4 regions of the Nonomuraea sp. NPDC003804 genome follow, and region 3 is predicted to be linked to each of the others. Evidence: riboswitches for the same ligand, from Rfam matches in the RefSeq annotation. Region 3 holds a riboswitch; each other region holds the start of a gene.
What was found. A riboswitch is a leader RNA that binds a small molecule or an ion and turns the genes downstream of it on or off. The one in region 3 is predicted to bind cobalamin.

Region 1: linked by a shared signal. The riboswitch ahead of cobN (cobaltochelatase subunit CobN) and the one ahead of ABZX22_RS43265 (ribonucleoside-diphosphate reductase subunit alpha) in region 3 are both predicted to bind cobalamin.
Region 2: linked by a shared signal. The riboswitch ahead of bluB (5,6-dimethylbenzimidazole synthase) and the one ahead of ABZX22_RS43265 (ribonucleoside-diphosphate reductase subunit alpha) in region 3 are both predicted to bind cobalamin.
Region 4: linked by a shared signal. The riboswitch ahead of ABZX22_RS05385 (CbtB-domain containing protein) and the one ahead of ABZX22_RS43265 (ribonucleoside-diphosphate reductase subunit alpha) in region 3 are both predicted to bind cobalamin.

Annotation. Positions count from the first base shown of each region.
Region 1 covers NZ_JBEXMT010000003.1:220,152-224,872, forward strand. Annotated here, with positions in the region: gene ABZX22_RS05340 (precorrin-2 C(20)-methyltransferase) at 1-1,041, opposite strand, end outside; gene ABZX22_RS05345 (precorrin-8X methylmutase) at 1,047-1,667, opposite strand; gene ABZX22_RS05350 (precorrin-3B synthase) at 1,664-3,112, opposite strand; cobalamin riboswitch at 3,130-3,310, shown strand; gene cobN (cobaltochelatase subunit CobN) at 3,347-4,721, shown strand, end outside.
Region 2 covers NZ_JBEXMT010000015.1:212,143-216,863, forward strand. Annotated here, with positions in the region: gene ABZX22_RS22090 (Dyp-type peroxidase) at 1-957, opposite strand, end outside; gene ABZX22_RS22095 (copper chaperone PCu(A)C) at 950-1,510, opposite strand; gene ABZX22_RS22100 (MFS transporter) at 1,643-2,191, opposite strand; cobalamin riboswitch at 2,391-2,591, shown strand; gene bluB (5,6-dimethylbenzimidazole synthase) at 2,621-3,253, shown strand; gene ABZX22_RS22110 (DUF6493 family protein) at 3,332-4,721, opposite strand, start outside.
Region 3 covers NZ_JBEXMT010000054.1:18,775-23,495, forward strand. Annotated here, with positions in the region: gene ABZX22_RS43265 (ribonucleoside-diphosphate reductase subunit alpha) at 1-1,698, opposite strand, end outside; cobalamin riboswitch at 1,784-1,983, opposite strand; gene ABZX22_RS43270 (tripartite tricarboxylate transporter substrate-binding protein) at 2,007-2,903, opposite strand; gene ABZX22_RS43275 (helix-turn-helix domain-containing protein) at 2,965-3,543, opposite strand; gene ABZX22_RS43280 (prolyl oligopeptidase family serine peptidase) at 3,623-4,721, shown strand, end outside.
Region 4 covers NZ_JBEXMT010000003.1:230,329-235,049, reverse strand. Annotated here, with positions in the region: gene ABZX22_RS05390 (NEW3 domain-containing protein) at 1-1,601, opposite strand, end outside; cobalamin riboswitch at 1,843-1,983, shown strand; gene ABZX22_RS05385 (CbtB-domain containing protein) at 2,079-2,204, shown strand; gene ABZX22_RS05380 (CbtA family protein) at 2,214-3,146, shown strand; gene ABZX22_RS05375 (histidine phosphatase family protein) at 3,185-3,889, shown strand; gene ABZX22_RS05370 (VWA domain-containing protein) at 3,886-4,721, shown strand, end outside.

The DNA.
Region 1 (4,721 bases), on a different contig from region 3:
CGGCACGTCGGGGAAGCCCTCGGCCGCCTCCAGCACCGCGCTGGCCATCGCGAACACGCCGGGATCGCCGGACGAGACGACCGCCACCCTGCGACCCTGGCGGGCCAGCTCCAGCGCGTGCGCGGCCCGCTCGGCCTCCACCCTGTTGTCGGTGCGGTGCCTGACCTGGCCCGCCCGCTGCGGCACCCGGTCCACGTACGGGCCGTACCCCACCAGGTCGGTCGCCTCCGCCAGCACCTGCCGCGCCTCCGGCGTGAGCCACTGCGCTCCCGCGGGCCCGAGCCCCACCACCGCGACGCCCGGCCTCAGCTCCTCGTCGGCCCGCCCACCGCCGCTGGGCAGCATCGCCAGCGAGAAGTACGGCACGCTCGCCGGGTCCACGTCCTTGAGCGGCTCGATCCGCTGGCTCGCCGTCGTCGCCCGCTCGACGTACCACGCCTCGTCCAGCCGGCCCGCCTCCGCCAGCGCGTCACGGACCTTCTCGAAGGTCCTGCCGAGCTTGAGCACGGCCACCGAGTCGGCGCTCTTCAGCTTCTCGGTGATGACGTCGGCCGGGAGCGTGCCAGGCAGCACGGTCAGCGTCTCCTCGTGCTCCACCAGCGGGCGTCCCAGCACCGCCGCCGCCCCCGCCACCGAGGTGACGCCCGGCACGACCTCGGTCTCGTAGCGGTGGGCGAGCCGCTTGTGCATGTGCATGTAGGAGCCGTAGAAGAGCGGGTCGCCCTCGCACAGCACCACGACGGCCCTGCCCGCGTCCAGATGGGCGGCCAGCCGCTGCGCGCACTCGGCGTAGAAGTCCTCCAGCGCACCCTGGTAGCCGCCGGGGTGGTCGGTGGTCTCCGTGGTCAGCGGGTACTTCAGCAGCTCCTCGACCTGCCCCTCCCGCATGTACGGCAGCGCGATCGACCGCGCGATGCTCCTGCCGTGCCTGGCGCTGTGGTAGGCGATCACGTCCGCCTCGCCGATCAGCCTGGCCGCCTTGACCGTCACCAGCTCGGGATCCCCGGGCCCCAGCCCCACCCCGAACAGCCGTCCCGCCACGTCGCTCACTCTCGCTCGGAGGCGATCGCGTTGACCGCCGCTGCCGCCATCGCACTGCCGCCTCTGCGGCCGTGCACCACCAGGTACTCCAGGTCGCCGCTCGCCAGCGCCTGCTTCGACTCGGCCGCCCCGATGAAGCCCACGGGGATGCCGAGCACCGCCGCGGGGCGTCCCGCGCCCTCCTCGACCAGCTCCAGGAGCCTGAACAGGGCGGTGGGCGCGTTGCCCACGGCGACGACCGCGCCGTCCAGCCGGTCGCGCCACAGCTCCAGGGCGGCGGCGCTGCGGGTCGTGCCCATCCGCTCGGCCAGCCCCGGCACGCCCGGGTCGCCGAGGGTGCAGATCACCTCGTTGTCCCTGGGCAGGCGCGCCCTGGTCACCCCGGAGGCGACCATCATGGCGTCGCACAGGATCGGCGCGCCCCCGCGCAGGGCCGCCCGCGCCGCGGCGACCACGCCCGGCGAGTAGGCGAGGTCGGCGACCAGGTCGGTCATGCCGCAGGCGTGGATCATGCGGACGGCCACCTGGGCCACGTCCTGCGGCATCCCGGCCAGGTCGCTCTCCGCGCGGATGGTGGCGAACGAGCGCCGGTAGATCTCCGCGCCGTCGCGGATGTAGTCGGTCATATCCCCTCTTCTTCGGTACGGCCCGCGACACGGTAGCCGGTCGGGGTGGCGACGACGTCGACCACCTCCCCCGCCGGACGGCCGCACCGCCGTTCGCACCCGGCCCAGTGGACCGGGTGGGCCGGTGGTTCGTGGCTGGGCCGTTCCGCCCAGCGTCTGGCGTCGAGCTGGACGTCGGCCAGGGATTTCGCGCACCCCGGGCGGCCCGTGCAGGCCGACAGGCCCGCCCACGGCGTCCCTGCGACGGCGACCAGCCCGGCGGCGGTGAGGCGGTCCGCGATCGGCTGGACGGCGTCGGCGGGCAGGTCGGGCAGGACGACGGTGCGCCACGGCGTGACGCGGATCTCGGCGGCGCAGGCGGCGAGCGCCGTGGCCTGACCGGCGGACAGGCGGCCGAGCGGGACCACGACCTCGAGCGCGACCCTGCCGTCACGCTGCGGGCGGGTCCCCGCGTCGCGCACCCCGGCGCCGCGCGCGGCCGTCTCGACATCCGGGGTCATCGTCCCCCGGTCGTCCCCCCGCCGGGCCTGGGCATGAGCCTGGTCGTCCCCCCGCCGGGCCTGCGCGGGGGTCTGGTCGTCCCCCTGCCGGGCCTGGGCATGAGCCTGGTCGTCCCCCCGCCGGGCCTGGGCGGGAGCCTGGTCGCCCTGTGGGGCAGGGCCGGGGAACCGGGCGTCCTGCCGCGGAGTCGCCGGGCCGGGGTCCTGGGTGGTCGGCGGGTTCAGGCGGGCGGCGAGCCGGGCAGGGCCGTCCGGGAGGTCGGTGACGCGCCAGGCGGTGCCGTCGCTCAGCTCCATGAAGGCCGAGGCCGCCGCGAGCATCAGCGGAACCGCGCCGGACACGGTCACGGGTACGGCATGCCGTGCCCCACCGAGCAACAGCACCCCGCCGGTGGGCGAGGTGGCCAGGAAGGTCACGTCGGCGCCGCAGGACAGCACGTCACCGGTGCCGTCGTCCAGGGCGAACAGGAAGCGGCCGGAGAGCGCGGCCAGTTCGGGGGCGGCGCACAGCCGGCGGTCCAGGTCGGCGACCAGCGGCCGGACGTCCACCAGGGACGAGGGGGCGCGTCCCGCCAGCGGTGAGGCGAGGATGTTGCGGACCCGCTCGTGGGTGGCCGACGGCAGCAGCCCCGCCGCCGCCATCCGCGCCGCGAAGACCGGCACGCTCGCCGCGGCCGCGCCCGATCCGGGACCCGCCCGAAGCCCGTCCGGCGGGGCGGGGGTGACGCGCAGGCCGCGGACCTGGAGGTTCGCCCGGGAGGTCAGCTCGATCACGCCCGATCCCAGCTCGGCCGCGCACGCCGCCACCTCGCCCAGCTGGGCCGCCGTGAGGAAGCCACCGGGGATGCGGACCCGGGCGAGGGCGCCGTCCGCGGCGGTGTGGACCTGAAGGGCCCCGGGACACGCATCAGGGCGCAGGTGTCCTGAAACGTCGGTTATGTCCACGGGGAGGATGGTAACCCGTTCAAAACCCTCTAGTCTGATCACAGACGAGGGCGACGGAGGAAGCCGGTGCGAAGCCGGCGCGGTCCCGCCACTGTGACCGGGGAGCGAACCCCACCGCAGGCCACTGTCCGGCGACGGACGGGAAGGCCGGGGTGAGCGTCGATCCGGGAGCCAGGAGACTCCCGCTCTCGTGACACCCGCGACCGGGGCGAGGACCCCGAGGGAGGAGTTCCTGTGCCCGAGAGCACGGCCGTCCTGCTGCTGTCCACCTCCGACACCGACCTGCTGAGCGCGAGGGCGAGCGGCGCGCCGTACCGCCTCGGAAACCCCGCCCGGCTGACGGTCGACGACCTGCCCGCGCTGGTCGAGGGCACGGACCTGGTCGTGGTGCGGCTCCTCGGCGGGCGCAGGGCCTGGGAGGAGGGGCTCGACCGGCTGCTCGCGGGACCGCGGCCCGTGGTGGTGCTGGGCGGCGAGCAGGCGCCCGACGCCGAGCTCATGGAGCTGTCGACGGTCAGCGGCGGCGTCTGCGCCGAGGCGCACGCCTACCTCGCCCACGGCGGCCCGGCCAACCTCGCCGAGCTGCACGCCTTCCTGTCCGACACGGTGCTGCTGACCGGCAACGGGTTCGCGGCGCCCGAGCCGGCCCCGGCGTGGGGGCTGCTCGAGAGGGAGCGGTCCGCCGCCGAGGGGCCCGCCGAGGGGCCCGTCGTGGGCGTGCTCTACTACCGCGCGCACCACATGGCGGGCAACACGGCCTTCGTGCGGACGCTCTGCGACGCGATCGAGGCCGCGGGCGGCCGCGCGCTGCCGGTCTTCTGCTCCTCGCTCCGTACGGCGGAGCCCGGCCTGCTCGACAATCTGCGGACCGCCGACGCGCTCGTGGTGACCGTCCTGGCCGCCGGAGGCACGCGGCCCGCGACGGCCGGAGCCGGCGGCGACGACGCGGCGTGGGACGTGGGCGCGCTGGCCGAGCTGGACGTGCCGATCCTGCAAGGGCTGTGCCTGACCACGAGCAGGCAGGCGTGGGAGGAGAACGACGACGGCCTGTCACCGCTGGACGCTGCGTCGCAGGTGGCGATCCCCGAGTTCGACGGCCGGATCATCACGGTGCCGTTCTCGTTCAAGGAGGTGGACGCGGACGGGCTGACCGTCTACGCGGCCGATCCCGAGCGCGCGGCCCGCGTCGCCGGCATCGCCGTACGGCACGCCCGGCTCAGGCACGTCCCGAACGCCGAGAAGAAGCTCGTGGTGATGCTGTCGGCCTACCCGACCAAGCACGCGCGCGTCGGCAACGCGGTCGGCCTCGACACCCCCGCGAGCACCGTGAAACTGCTGGCCAGGCTGGCCGGCGAGGGCTACGACCTGGGCGAGGGCCTGCCCGGCGTCGCCGAGGGCGACGGCGACGCGCTGATCCACGCGCTCATCGCGGCCGGCGGCCAGGACCAGGAGTGGCTGACGGAGGAGCAGCTCGCGGCCAACCCGGTGCGCGTCCCCGCCGCCACCTACACCTCCTGGTACGGCACGCTCCCCGCCGAGCTGCGCGAGGCGATGGAGCGGCACTGGGGGCCGCCGCCCGGCGAGCTGTTCGTGCACGAGGGCGACATCG
Region 2 (4,721 bases), on a different contig from region 3:
GGCGACGTGCGCCCGGCGGATGTGCGCGTACTCGGAAATGACGGGGAATCCGGCGGGGGTGAGCTTGGCGTAGTCGGGCGCGTCGTGCTCGCGCCCGCCGGTCAAAGGGGCGCCGTCGGCCAGGCGGCGGCCCACCGTGAACTCCTTGGCCACGGTGTCGGCGGCGTCCCACGTCTCCATCTCGGCCCTGATCCGCCGCAGCACCAGGGTGGTGCCGCCCTGCAGCCGGCCGCCCTCCGCCGGGATCCAGACCGCCCGCTCGAACTCCGGCGTGCCGGGAACCGGGTTGACCGTCCCGTCGAGCTGCCCCATGACGTTGCGCTGGGTCAGCCCGCTCGGCTGCGTGTGCGCGGCCCGCCTGAACCCGCGCTGGGTCCAGCGCACCTTCGCGAACGCCCTGGCGTCCTTGACCACCATCCGCAGCGTGTGGGCGACGGTGAGCGGATCGTCGGCGCAGATCTGGACGAGCAGGTCCCCGCCGCTCCAGCGCTCCTCCAACTTGTCGATCTTGAAGGCGGGCAGCGGGGCCACCGACGCGGGCCGCCGCCCGGCCTGCCCGGCCGCGGCGAACAGGCCGGGGCCGAACCCGAACGTGACGGTCAGCCTGGACGGCAGCGCCGCCAGCTCAGGCTCGGTGTCGGCGAGCGCCGGCCGTCCCTGGGTCAGCCGCCGGGCGTCGTCGGTCAGCAGCCGCATCATCCTGGACACCTCCTCGCGGCCGATGCCCTTGCGCAGGTCGAGCCCGACGAACACGGCGTGCGCCTGCGGCGCGGTCGCCACGCCCGCCTGGTGCGGGCCGTGGAACGGCTCGACCGCCCTGCCGTCGGCGACCACCGGGGGTGCCGTGACCGTGCCCGCCCCCGCGGCGGGGGCGGAGCCGGCGACGGCGGCCACCGCCGCCACGGCCCCGCCCGCCAGCAACCGGCGGCGATTCACCGCGAGCCCGAGCTCAGCCATGGTCGCCACTCATGTCCATGCCGGGCTGGTAGTCCTCCTTGCCCCCGGCGAAGTCCTTGCCCATGGCGGTGAAGGCGAACGTGCCGCCGCCCTCGAGGACGAGCGTGAACGGAACCTCCGCGCCCGGCTTCACCTCCTCGGTGACCCCCATGAGCATGATGTGGTCGCCACCGGGCTTCAGCACGTGGGAGCTCTTGGCGGGGATGACGAAGCCGCCCTTCTTCGGCTGCATCACCATCTTCCCGCCGGACTCCACCACCTCGTGCAGCTCCACCTTCGGCGACAGGGGGCTGCTGCCCGAAACGACGGTGACGGCCGTACCGGAGTCGTTGACGAGCGTGCCGAAGGCGGCGGTCATCCCCTTCTTCGTGGTCTTGATCCACGGGTCGGTGATGGTGAGCGCGGAAGCGGCAGCCGACTGCCCGGACGATCCGGACGGCCCGGACGGCGAGGCCACGGCGACCTGCTTCGGTACGGAGTCGGCCGCCTCCTGGACGCCACAGGCGGCCAGACTGGCCACGCCGACGACAACGACGATGACGCGCGAGAACATGGATAGCCCTTCTTCCGGCTGAGCCGGCACTGGTGTCATGGCACTGATGTCGACCCGGCGCCCGTCACGACAGGGACGCCGGGGAGCACCCCTTTCCCGGGGTGGCCCGCATCGGCCTCCTCGAACGGGAGGTCAGGCGGGAACGGTGCGCATGACGCCAGGAGGGCCGCGCCGGCCCATCTCATGGCCGAGCATGATGGAGCGCAGGATCAGCGGCCGCTCGGCCGGCGCGGGGACGGCCGTGCGGGCCGCCGGATCGACGAACGCCAGCACCGCGACGAGCAGCCGTACGGCCAGCCGCCGCAGCAGCGCCCACAGGGCCGCCTCGCCGTGCGACATCCACAGCGCCGTCAGCCCGATCGCCCATCCGTGCATGACCAGCATGCCGAGGCCCGGCACCAGCCAGGACTGGCCGTGCGCGTGCCCGGCGACCACCGGCTCGACGGCATGGGCGCCGGCGAACAGCACGTGCAGCACCAGCTGCGTGGCGGCCAGGGTCACGGCGATCACGGCCGCCGACCGCTCCCGCCCGGCCAGCGCCTGGGCCGGCAGGAACGACACCAGCAGCGCCACCACCACCGACGGCGCCGACACCGACCCGCCGGCGAACACATGGGCGGCGATGCCGAGCATGACCGAGACCGCGGCGAAGGCGGCGGCTCGCAGAGCTCGAAGCGGCATCGTGGCTGACATGGCCCGGCCATCATCCCACGCTTACCCGCCGCTTCCCCAAGCGGATTCTTCGCCGCACAACCGCCCCCCTCGCGCGAGGAAGCCTGGACGAGCCCGCACCGGCCGTGGTGACAGGACCGCGGGCAGGGCGCCGGAGTCCCTGCCGACCTCGCCGACCGGGCGGGTGAAGTGATCGGCTAGCGTACTGCCCGGCGAACTGTTGCGAGGTGCCCCGCGTTCGCGGGGAGAATCGGGAAGCCGGTGAGAGTCCGGCACGGGCCCGCCGCGGTTACCGGGGAGCCTCCGCCCACGCGCGCGAGCGCAGTCACTGGCCCGACAGGGCTGGGAAGGCCGGCGGGCAGGCGTTGATCCGGGAGTCCGAAGACCGGCCTCGCGTTCACCGCCCCCACGGGGGCGCGAGTCAGCGGGAGCCTGCCCATGATCAGCCAGCTGTACGACGTCATCCACCGCCGCCGCGACGTGCGCGGCGAGTTCACCGGCGCGCCGGTGCCCGACGAGGTGCTGCACCGCGTGCTGTCGGCCGCGCACGCGGCGCCCAGCGTCGGCCTGTCCCAGCCGTGGGACTTCATCCTGGTGCGCGACCGCGCCGTCCGCGCCGCCTTCCACGATCACGTACGGCAGGAGCGGGACACGTTCGCGGCCGCCCTCGACGGCGAGGCCGCTCGGCGGTTCGCCCGGATCAAGATCGACGGGGTGCTCGAGTCGACGCTGTCCGTCGTGGTCACCTACGACCCTGACCGGGGCGGGCCCGCGGTGCTCGGCCGCCACGCCATCGCCGACGCCGGGCTGTACTCGGTGTGCCTGGCCATCCAGAACCTGTGGCTGGCCGCCACCGCCGAAGGGCTCGGCGTCGGCTGGGTGTCGTTCTACCGCGAGTCCTTTCTGCGGGACCTGCTGGGCGTCCCCGGCGTGGTGCGACCGGTCGCGTGGCTGTGCGTGGGCCCCGTCTCCCACCTGGAGGAGGTCCCTGACCTGGAACGGCACGGCTGGCGACGGCGCCGCCCGCTGGACGCCGCCGTCCACCACGACCGCTGGACCGGCGACCGCTGACCTGCGCCCGGCCGCCGGGTGGAATGCCTGCGCGAAGCCCATCCGGGAAAGCCCCTCCTACGGGCGGGCCCTCCGCGGTCAGCGGAGCCGGTCGCGCAGGCGGGCGCACTCGTGGGCGAAGCGGGTGCCGCGCCCGCTGTCCGCGTGGGCGGACACGCACGGGATCTCGCCTCGGGCGCCGGCCCACGCCGCCACGTCGGTGGCCAGCGCCACCGCCGCGGTGTGGCCGGCGGTCGGCCGCTCCCCCTCGCCTGGCAGCAGCACCGGCAGCATCCCCCTGAGGATGTCCCAGACCTGCTCGTGCGCGCCCCGGCGGGCGGCGTCGGTGAGGGAGTCCAGCACCGGAGGGATCGGGTATCCGGCGCGGCGGATCAGGAACGCGAGTTGGCGGCCGACCGCCTCGGCGGGCAGGCTGTCCCGGGCCGCCATCCGCAGCAGCAGCGGCACCGCCTTCGGTTCGCCCTTGGCGAGGAAGTAGGCGAGCATGACCGCGATGGCGTCACCGGCCGGGCCGTCGGCGTCGGCGAGTATCGCCAGGTGCGGCGGGTAGATCCCGGGGCGGGTCCACCGGTACAGCAGGTAGGGCAGGTAGTTGACGGCGACGACCTCGCGGTGCGACGGCAGGACCGCCGCCCACCAGGCCATGGAGTTGCTGTGGTCGTCCCAGTGCCAGGACGACGGCTCGCTCAGCAACTCGTCGACCAGGTCGTGCCCGGTCGGCTCGGCGCGGAGCACCGGCACCAGCTCGACCTGCGTGGCGTCTTCGGGCGTGCGCTCCTCGAAGAGATGGCGAGTGCCGCCCTCGACGTAGGCCCACGCCACGCCGGTCTCCGGGTCGGGCGGGCCGCCCGCGGACAGCCAGGCGGCGGCCTGGACGGCTCCCCGCGAGCCCACGCGTGCGGCCCGCTCGGCGGCGGCGGGGTGGGCTCCGCGCGGCAGCCGCAGCAGCGCCTGCCCCAGGTCGGCGGCCAGCGGCTCGACACCGGCGGCGGCGCACGCCTCGAGCCGGTCCACCAGCGTCGCGGGGTCCAGGTGCCCGGTCATCAGGGTGGGCGTGGCCAGCAGGACGGGCGGCAGCGTTCCCTCCCGCAGGGCCACGTAGATCTCGCTCAGCCGGCGCAGCAGGAACAGGTGCGGCGGCGAGGCCCGCCCCGGGTCGGGCAGCCGCTGCCGCCTGCGCAGCTCCGCCGCGGGGTCGGGCTCCTGTTCGTGACCGGTCAGCGGGTGCGGGCCCGCGGACGGATGCGGGCCCGCGGACGGATGCAGACTCGCGGACGGATGCAGGCCAGCGGACGGATGCAGGCTCGCGGACGGATGCAGGCTCGGGGAGAGGAAAGGCACGATGAACGCCGGCTCACGCGGGTCGGGCGGCGGGGCCGCCTCGTCGCCCGGCGGCTCGACCTCGGCTCCGGAGCCGCGAACGCGCCGATCCGGTCGCGGGCCTCGACGGGCGACGCCCTCCAGGAAG
Region 3 (4,721 bases):
CTGGGGCTCGATGCACTCGTAGCATCCGGCGATCGAGGCGATCGTCGCGGTGGGCGCGATGGCGATCATGAGGGAGTTACGCAGGCCGGTCCGGTCGATCTTGGCGCGCAGGGCCGTCCACGCGGGCGAGTCGCCGGCGCCGAAGTGGTCGGGGTGCAGCACCCCCTGGGCCGCCCTCGTGTCGCCGTAGGAGGGGTGGCGCCCGCGCTCGACGGCCAGGTCGGCGGAGGTGTCGTAGGCGGCCAGCGCGATCTCCTCGGCGATGCGCGTGGACAGCGCCAGCGCCTCGGCCGAGTCGAACGGCAGGCGCAGCGAGAAGAACACGTCGGCCAGGCCCATCACGCCGAGCCCGATCGGCCGCCACCGCAGGTTGGCGGTCTCGGCCTCCGGCGTCGGGTAGAAGCCCAGGTCGATCGTCTTGTCCAGGAAGCGCACCGCGGTCCGCACGGTGGCACGCAGCCGGGCCCAGTCCATCGAGCCGCCGGCCAGGTGGGCGGCCAGGTTGATCGAGCCGAGGTTGCAGACGGCGGTCTCGCCGTCGCTGGTGACCTCGAGGATCTCGGTGCAGAGGTTGGACAGGTGGATGACGTTCTCCGGGCGCGCGGTCTGGTTGGAGGCGCGGTTGGCGGCGTCCTTGAAGGTCATCCAGCCGTTGCCGGTCTGCGCGAGCGTGCGCATCATCCGGCCGTAGAGGGTGCGGGCCGGGATCTGGCGGGTGTGCAGGCCGGCCGCCTCCGCGGCCCGGTAGGCGTCGTCGAACGCCTCGCCGTACAGGTCGGTGAGGTGCGGCACCTCCTTGGGGTCGAACAGCGACCACACCTGGTCGGCCTCGACGCGGCGCATGAACTCGTCCGGCACCCAGTTGGCGAGGTTGAGGTTGTGGGTGCGGCGGGCCTCCTCGCCGGTGTTGTCGCGCAGTTCGAGGAACTCCTCGATGTCGGCGTGCCAGGTCTCCAGGTAGACGCAGGCCGCGCCCTTGCGGCGGCCGCCCTGGTTGACTGCGGCGACACTGGAGTCGAGCGTGCGCAGCCAGGGGACGATGCCGTTGGAGTGGCCGTTCGTGCCGCGGATGAGCGAGCCCCGGGAGCGGACCCTGGTCCAGGCGATGCCGATGCCCCCGGCGTACTTCGAGAGCCTGGCGACCTGGCCGTAGCGCTCGTAGATACCCTCGAGGTCGTCGCGCGGCGAGTCGAGCAGGAAGCAGGACGACAGCTGCGCGCGGCGCGAACCCGAGTTGAACAGGGTGGGCGAGCTCGGCAGGTAGGACAGCGTGGACATCAGGGCGTACAGTTCGGCGGCCTCGGCGACCGAGGCGGAAAGGCCGCACGCCACGCGCAGCAGGAAGTGCTGCGGGCGCTCGAGCACGCCGCGCGTGTCGGGGTGGCGCAGCAGGTAGCGGTCGTAGACGGTGCGCAGCCCGAAGTACTCGAACCTGTCGTCGGCGCTCTCGTCCACCAGCGCGTCGAGGGCGGCGGCGTGGGCGGCCACGAAGGCGGCCAGCCCGTCCTGGAGCAGGCCGGCGGCGTGGGTGGCCGCGATCGACTCGGAGAAGGTCCGCACGCCGTGCGCGGCGGCCTCGTCGGCGATCTCCTCGGCCAGCAGCCTGGCGGCCACCTTGGAGTTCTCCGGATCGGCGATCACCCTGGCGGCGGCCTCCTCGATGGCCAGCCGGCGATCCACCTCTACGGTCTGCGTCACGCTCTCTCCTCGCGAGCTCGGCCTCGTGAGGGCAGGCGAGAGCGCGCGGGCATGCCGCGAGGCCCCCGGCCCTCCCTCGAGGCCATGGACAGGTCACACCGCTGGCAGGTCTTCGGACTCGCGGGCGTTCGTCAGCTTCCTACTGGCCGTCGCTTCCCAGGCCATGGGCCCAGTGCGTCGTGACGGCGGTCGTTCCCGCTCACCGCTGCGGGGCAGCGCCGGATTCGCACCGGCTTCCCTTTTTGCTCCGCCCTGATCGGGCGAACCAGCGACGAGCAGGATCCTACATCTAGTGGCCGCGGGCGCAACTACCCCAACATGTCGATGAGGCCGAGGTCCTTGAGCACCTCACGGGTCCGCTCGGTCTCCGACCCGAGCCACACGCCGAAGTCGCCGCCGCTGAGGGGAATCGGCTTCCACCCTCTCGTACGGCACGCATCCGCCCACTGCCGGGACCCGGTGATCTCCTCGAGGATCGCGACCGCCTGGGCGTGCTCGCGCTCGGTCATCTCCCCCGGCCCGAGCACCCCGCACCAGTCGGCGAAGTCGACCCGCACACCCGACTCCAGCAGCGTCGGCGCCTCGATGCCGTCGACCGGTTCGGCGGAGGAGACGGCCAGCACCCTGACTTGGCCCTTGTCGATGCGCTTGCGCCAGTCGCCGAGCGGCCCGGCGGCGACGGCGGCCCGGCCCACGAGCAGCGCCGCGGCGGCGTCGTGCGTGGTGGGATAGCCGGCGTAGTCGAGCACCCTGGCGTCGGCGCCGAGCCCGCGCGCGACCAGCCCGAACAGCAGGTGGTCGGTGCCCCCCTGCGGCCGGCCCGCCAGCACCGTGGCGCCGGGGTCGGCGAGCAGCCGCCCGGCGAAGTCGTCGAAGCCGCGCAGCAGCGAGGCGGCGGGCACGACCAGCACCTCGACGTCGCCCACCAGCCTGGCCAGCGGGGTGCCGGCCGCCTTGGAGCCGTTGCGCAGGGCGGTCGCGAGCGCGGGCAGGCCCGTCACGGTCAGCGAGGTCCCGCCGTCGGCGACGCCGCTGTATCTGAACTGGCCCGCCAGGACCTTCGCGACGGGGATCCACGCCTCTCCGCCCGGCACGACGGTGAAGCTGGCTCCCTGCCGGGGGACCGTGGCGCCGCACCCGGCCAGGCACGCCAGCGCGGCCACCGTCCCCGGCACGAACGCTGCCACGAACTCCCGACGGCGCATGCGCGCCCCTCCCCGTCGCCCCCAACCCTTGTACAGGATGTTATTGGATGATCACCTTGCGTCACACGTCGGGGGTGGCGGGCAGGTCGGCGGGAACGGCGAGCAGCCGGATGTGGAGGGGCCTGGCCTCCGGCGGGGCGTCGGCGGCCCGCCGGCCGTACTTCTTCAGCAGCAGGATGTACTCCTCGAAGAAGTCCTCCAGCTCGTCCAGCCGCATCCGGCCGAGCGCGCGCGACACCTTCACCCAGGCGGGGTCGGCCTGGTAGGCGGCGGGCAGCTGCTCCAGGAGGATCTGCTTGTCCTCCTCCAGCCCGATCCGGTGGAACTCGGCGAGGACCGGGCGGTCCCCAGGGGCGAGTTGGGCGGGCAGCGGCAGCCTGATGTCGCCCGTCTCCGCCCTGCGCCACCACCGCTCGCGCCCGGTGGACCGCTCGGGGATCTCCTCGATGAATCCGTACTTCTCCAGCTGGCGCAGGTGGTAGCTGGTCGTCCCGGTCTTGGCGTCGAGCAGCGAGCCGAGCGTCGTGGACGTGGCCGGGCCGTGCAGGCCGAGGTGGCGCAGCATGGCGCGGCGCATGGGATGGGCCAGGGCCTTCAGCTTGCCTGGATCGTCCAGAACCCAGGGCTCGTCATCCTTCATGACGATCACCCTAGTACTCCAGAAGGATTTCTGCAGACATCTCTTTGCCGAGAGTTCTCTGCAGACTATCTTCGGCAATATGACGCGATTCGCGAAGACAGTGATGCCGGCGGTGCTGGCGCTCTTAGCGGCACTCGGCCTGGCCGGGGCGGCTCAGGCCGCGCCCTCGGCCCCGCCCCCGGCCCCGCCCGCCGTACCCGTGCCCGGCGACCTGGCGGCGACGGAGGTGAGCTTCGCCGGCAGCGGGCTCACCCTGCACGGCACGGTCCTGGCCCCCAGGAACCGGCGCGGCGCGCTGCCGGGGATGGTGCTCGTGCACGGGGCCGGCGCCGGCACCCCCAGGACCAAGCTCATGACCGAGGCCGTGGAGTTCGCCAGGCGCGGCATGGCGGTGCTGGTCTACGACAAGCGGGCGGCGGGCTACTCGACCTTCCGGCGCTCCTACTCGCAACTGGCCGACGACGCGCTCGGCGCGGTGGCGGCGCTGCGCCGGCAGACCGGGGTGGACCCGGGCAAGGTCGGGCTCTGGGGGCTGAGCGAGGGCGGATGGGTGGTGCCGCTGGCCGCCTCCCGCTCCCGGGACGTGGCGTTCGTCGTGCTGGTCGGCGCCAACTCCCTCGAGCCGCTGCGCCAGCAGTCGTGGGCGGTCATGGCGGGCCTGCGCAAGGCGGGCGTGTCCGGGTCCCTGCCCGGCAGGGCGGTCCCCACGCTGTACCGGGCGATCTCCGCCGGCGGGCTGTTCCCCGAGCCGTGGCACGACCCGCTGTCCGTACTGCGCGCCGTCCGCCAGCCGGTCCTCGCCATCTGGGGCACCCACGACCTGCTCACCCCGCCGCGGGAGAGCCCGCCGCTGATGGCGCGGGCCCTGGCCGAGGGCGGCAACGAGCACGTGACGCTCCGGCTGTTCCCCGGCGCCGAGCACGCCGCCCACCTGACCTCCGACGGCGGCGTCACCCGGCGGCCCGAACTGGCCCCCGGCTACGCCGACCTGGTCGGCTCCTGGGTGTCGGACGTCGCCACGGGCCGGGCGCCGCGGACGAGCCCGCCGCCCGGCGCCCCCCGGGCGCACCAGGCCTCGGCGACCGTCGCGGTGCCGCCGCCCGCCTGGTGGGAGTCGGCGCCCGTGCAGACCGCGGCGCTGCTGCTGTTCCTGACCGCTTTCCTCGGCTACCCGCTCA
Region 4 (4,721 bases), on a different contig from region 3:
GGGGCGTCCACCCGCAGCCTGGGCTCCAGCCGTACCCTGACCAGGCCGTCGCGGGCGAAGGAGAGCGTGTTGGTGACGACGACCGAGCGGCCGTCCACGGCGACCCGGCCCAGCAGCGCGTCGAGCGCGCGGTCGCGGGCGTCGGCCGCCAGGTCGTAGGCCTCCCGCCAGCCGGTGAGCAGGTCGATGTAGACCTGGTCGGACTCGGAGCCGGTGATCGCGTCGTGGTGGGCGCCATAGGCCAGCTGCCGCCACACCTTGTCCAGCGCCGCGTGCGGGTAGCGGCCCAGACCCAGCAGCGACGCGAAGGCGGCCAGCCGCTCGGCGTCGAGCGCGGCCACCTCGGCGGCGCGCTGGGCCTGCTTGGTGTCGATGTAGGAGACGTCCTTGCCGGTGTAGACGGGGTTCATGTCGCGCGTCTGCGGGCTGAACGTGCTGGTCTCCGCCCTGACCGCGGCGAAGAAGTCGCGCGGCACCGCGCAGACGAACCTCGGCCACACGTACCGCGCCGCCCACTCCCGGTGGATCTCCGTCACCCACTTGTTCGGCGGGGTGTAGTCGGTGCCGACGGGCAGCAGCACGTTCCTGGTGGCGGCCACCGGCTTCAGGCTCGCGAACAGCTCGTGAACCGCCGTCATCGCCTCCTCCAGCGTCGCCGAGGAGTCCATCCACCAGCCCGCCGAGTAGTGCGCGGGCATGTAGTGCGTCACGACACCGAGCCCCGAGGGCGAGATCCACTCGAACTCGCTCGGGAACTGCATCAGCGTGGCGTCGTTCTTGGCCTGCTTGAAGTTCTTGCTGATCGGGCCCCACTGGTGGAAGGGGCCGCGCGCCCACGCGCTGCCGGTCAGCCCGGCGGCGGCGAGGTAGCCGGGGAACTGCGGGTCGTGGCCGAAGGCGTCGAGCTGCCATGCCGTACGGGGCTCGCCGCCGAGGATGTCGCGCTGGTAGCCGATGCCGTACACGATGTTGCGGATCGTGGTCTCGGCGCCGGTCAGGTTGGTGTTGGGCTCGTTGTAGGTGCCGCCCATCAGCTCCACCCTGCCCTCGGCCATCAGGCGGCGCAGGTCGGCCCTGCGCTCGGGGTGGGTGTCGAAGAACGGCTTCAGGTAGTCGATCTCGGCGAGCACGAACTTGTAGTCCGGGTCGCGTGCCGCGAGCGCCAGATGCGCCTCCACCAGGGCGAACGCGTTGCGCTCCCACAGCGGCCTGGTGGTCGCGTCACCCGACAGCAGCTCCCACGGGCTGGTGTAGGCGGCCTGCGTGTTCCACCAGACGGGGTCGTAGTGGAAGTGCGACACCATGTGCATCGTCCAGCCCGGCTCCTCCACGGTCACCTGGGCGGCGAGCTCGTCGCCGGCCGCGGTGACCACGCACGGCAGGACGGTCCCCGGCTCGGCGTTCACCTCCAGCGGGACCTCCACCACGACGGTCCCCTCGCCGGCGGGCACGACCGCGCGTCCCGCCACGCCGTCGCCGCGCACCTCCAGGCCGGCGTCGTGCTCACCCTGCTCGGCGGTGACCCGGAGGACCTGGTACGGCTGCGCCTCCGTCCCGACGAAGAGGTCGGTCGACTCGGCGGTCAACAGGCGAACGGGCACGGGGTCTCCCTCGGCGTTCTAGGGGGCGGTCGCCGTCACACTAGGACCTATCAAGATCAATGGCAACGTTGTCATAACCCGCGCCCGCTCTCCCCGGGAACGCTGATCCCGGCGTTTCCGGGAAGCGGACAGTCCGTGCCCCGCCTGCGCCGGGACAGTCCTTCGTGGCGCGCCGGAAACCCCGGACGTGGGCATCTACATCTCAGAAAGGGCCCGAACAGGATCGGGTGATGTTGACGAGACCCGGAGAAAGGGATACGTTCCGGTAGATTTCGCGGCGAATCAGGGGAAATCCGGTGAGATGCCGGTGCGGACGCGCCACTGTATCCGGGGCCCACAGCCCCGGGAGCCAGGTCACCTGACCGTCGCGACCTCAACCAGCGGGACGCGTCATCCCTGAGGAGGCTTCACATGAGTGGTCTGTCCACGTCCGTAACCGCAATTCCGCTTCACCGTCTCACACGCTGGCTGCTGGCCGTGCCCGTTCTGATGCTGCTCGCGTACCTCGTCCTCATGGACAACGGCGCGATCTCGCAGACCGGCACGCTCCTGCACGAGCTCATGCACGACGGGCGTCACCTGCTCGGCGTGCCCTGCCACTGAGGCAGCGTCATGGTCAAGTCCCTGGTGGTCAGGGGCCTGCTCGTCGGGCTCCTGGCCGGACTCGTCGCGGGCGTGTTCGCCTTCTTCGTGGGGGAGCCGCGCGTCGACGCCGCGATCGCCCTGGAGGAGGCGGCCGCCGCCGTATCGGTTGACGGCGGCGACACCCCGTCCTCCCACCATTCCGACGGCGCCGGTCAGCCGTCCGCCCCGGCGGACGACGCGGCTCAGCCGTCCGCTCCGGGGAATGCGGCTCAGCCGTCGGCCCCAGCGGATGCGGCTCAGCCGTCCGCTCCAGGCAACGCGGCTCGGCCGTCGGCCCCGGCAGGCGGCGGCGAGGAGGCGCACAGTCACGACGACGGCGCTTCGGCCGGCCACAGCCACGGCGAGGAGGCCGTGGTCAGCAGGCCGGTACAGAAGGTCGGCCTCTTCCTGGCCACCGGCCTGTACGGCCTGGCCGTCGGCGGCATCTTCGCCCTCGTCTTCGCCGCACTGCGCGGCAGGGTCGGCCCCAGGTCGGAGCCTGGCCTGGCGATCGTGACGGCCGCGTGCGCGTTCGGTGCCATCACCCTGGTCCCCTTCCTGAAATATCCCGCCAACCCACCCGCTGTCGGCGACCCCGAAACCATCAACGCCAGAACGCTGCTCTACGTCGTGATGGTCCTCGTCGGCCTCGCCTCCATCGCGATCGCCGTCGCCGCCACCCGTAGGGTCACCGTGCCCGGCGTCTGGGCGAAGGGCCTGGTGGGCGGGGTGACCTTCCTGATTCCGGTGATCGCCGCGTGGGTGCTCCTGCCGCGCGTCGACGAGGTGCCGCCCGGCTTCCCCGCCTCGCTGCTGTGGGACTTCCGGCTGGCCTCCCTCGGCACCCAGGTGGTGTTCTGGGTGGCCTTCGGGGTCTTGTTCGCGGTGGCGGGCGAACGGGCGAAGGCGCGGGTCAGCTGACCGGGGTGCTGTTCGTCCGGCATGCCTCGACACCGGGCATGCGTGGCGCGCGCTTCCCTACGGGGGAGGAACGCGCCGACGCGGCGAGCCTCGAAACGGCCCAGCGCCTGAGCCGAACCCTGGCGTCCGTCCTGCACCCCGGAACACCGTCATCTCCTGGAACACCGTCATCTCCGGGAACACCGTCATCTCCTGGAACACCGGGTTCCGGGGTGTTCGGGGAGGGCGGAACGGCGTTCGTCGCTCCAGGGCGGGCGGCTCGGGAGACGGCCGTGGCGCTCGGGTTGGCGCGCGTGGTCGTGCCCGAGCTGGCCGAACCGGATTACGGGAGCTGGCGCGGCCTGCCGTACGAGGAGGTCGTGAAGGCCGACCCGGAGTCCTTCGCCCGGTGGCTCGCCGACCCCTGCGCCGCGCCCCACGGTGGGGAGTCGCATGCCGAGGCGGCGGACAGGGTGGTCCGCTGGGTGGAGTCCCTTCGCGAGACCCCACCAGGCGAGCTCGCCCGCCCCGACGCTCCCTCACCGGAACCCGGCACCTCGGGGCGGTCGGGCCCGGGTTCGGGCGGGCGGGGGTGGGTGGTCGTGTGCGACGTGACGGTGGTGCGGGCGGTGCTGGGACATGCGCTCGGCGTCGGCCCTCTCGTCGCCGCGCGACTCGACATCGCCCCTCTTTCTCTCACGCAGGTGTCCGCCTCCCGCGAGGGCTGGCGGATCGGGTACGTCAACCGGAAGGCCACACCGTGACCGCCACCTATCCCTTCAGCGCCGTCGTCGGTCTGGACGATCTCAAGCTGGCGCTGGTGCTCAACGCCGTCTCCCCCCGCGTCGGCGGCGTGCTCGTCAGGGGGGAGAAGGGCACCGCGAAGTCCACGATCGTCAGGGCGCTGGCCGCGCAGTTGCCGCCGGTGGACGTGCTGGCCGCCTGCAGGTTCGCGTGCGACCCCGTCGCGCCCGACCCCACGTGTCCCGACGGGCCGCACGAGCCGGGCGAGCAGGTGGTCACCAGGGCGGCCGCGCTGGTGGAGCTGCCGGTGGGCGCCTCGGAGGACCGTCTGGTGGGGTCGCTCGACCTGGAGCGGGCGCTGACGGAGGGCGTGAAGGCGTTCGAGCCCGGGCTGCTGGCCGCCGCGCACAGGGGCGTGCTGTACGTGGACGAGGTCAACCTGCTCCACGACCACCTCGTGGACCTGCTGCTGGACGCGGCCGCGCTCGGCACCTGCTACGTCGAGCGCGAGGCCGTCTCGGTACGGCACGCGGCCAGGTTCCTGCTGGTTGGCACCATGAACCCGGAGGAGGGCGAGCTGCGGCCCCAGCTGCTGGACCGGTTCGGGCTGACGGTGGAGGTGCGGGCGTCGCGGGACCCGTCGGAACGGGCCGAGGTCGTACGGCGGCGCATGGCGCACGACGCGGATCCGCAGGGCTTCGCAGCACGCTGGACGGCCCAGGAGGCGGAGCTGGCGGCCGGCATCGCGGCGGCCAGGGAACGTCTGGCGGCGGTGGAGCTGCCGGACGCGCGGTTGCGGCAGATCGCGGAGGTGTGCGCGGCCTTCGAGGTGGACGGCCTGCGCGCCGACCT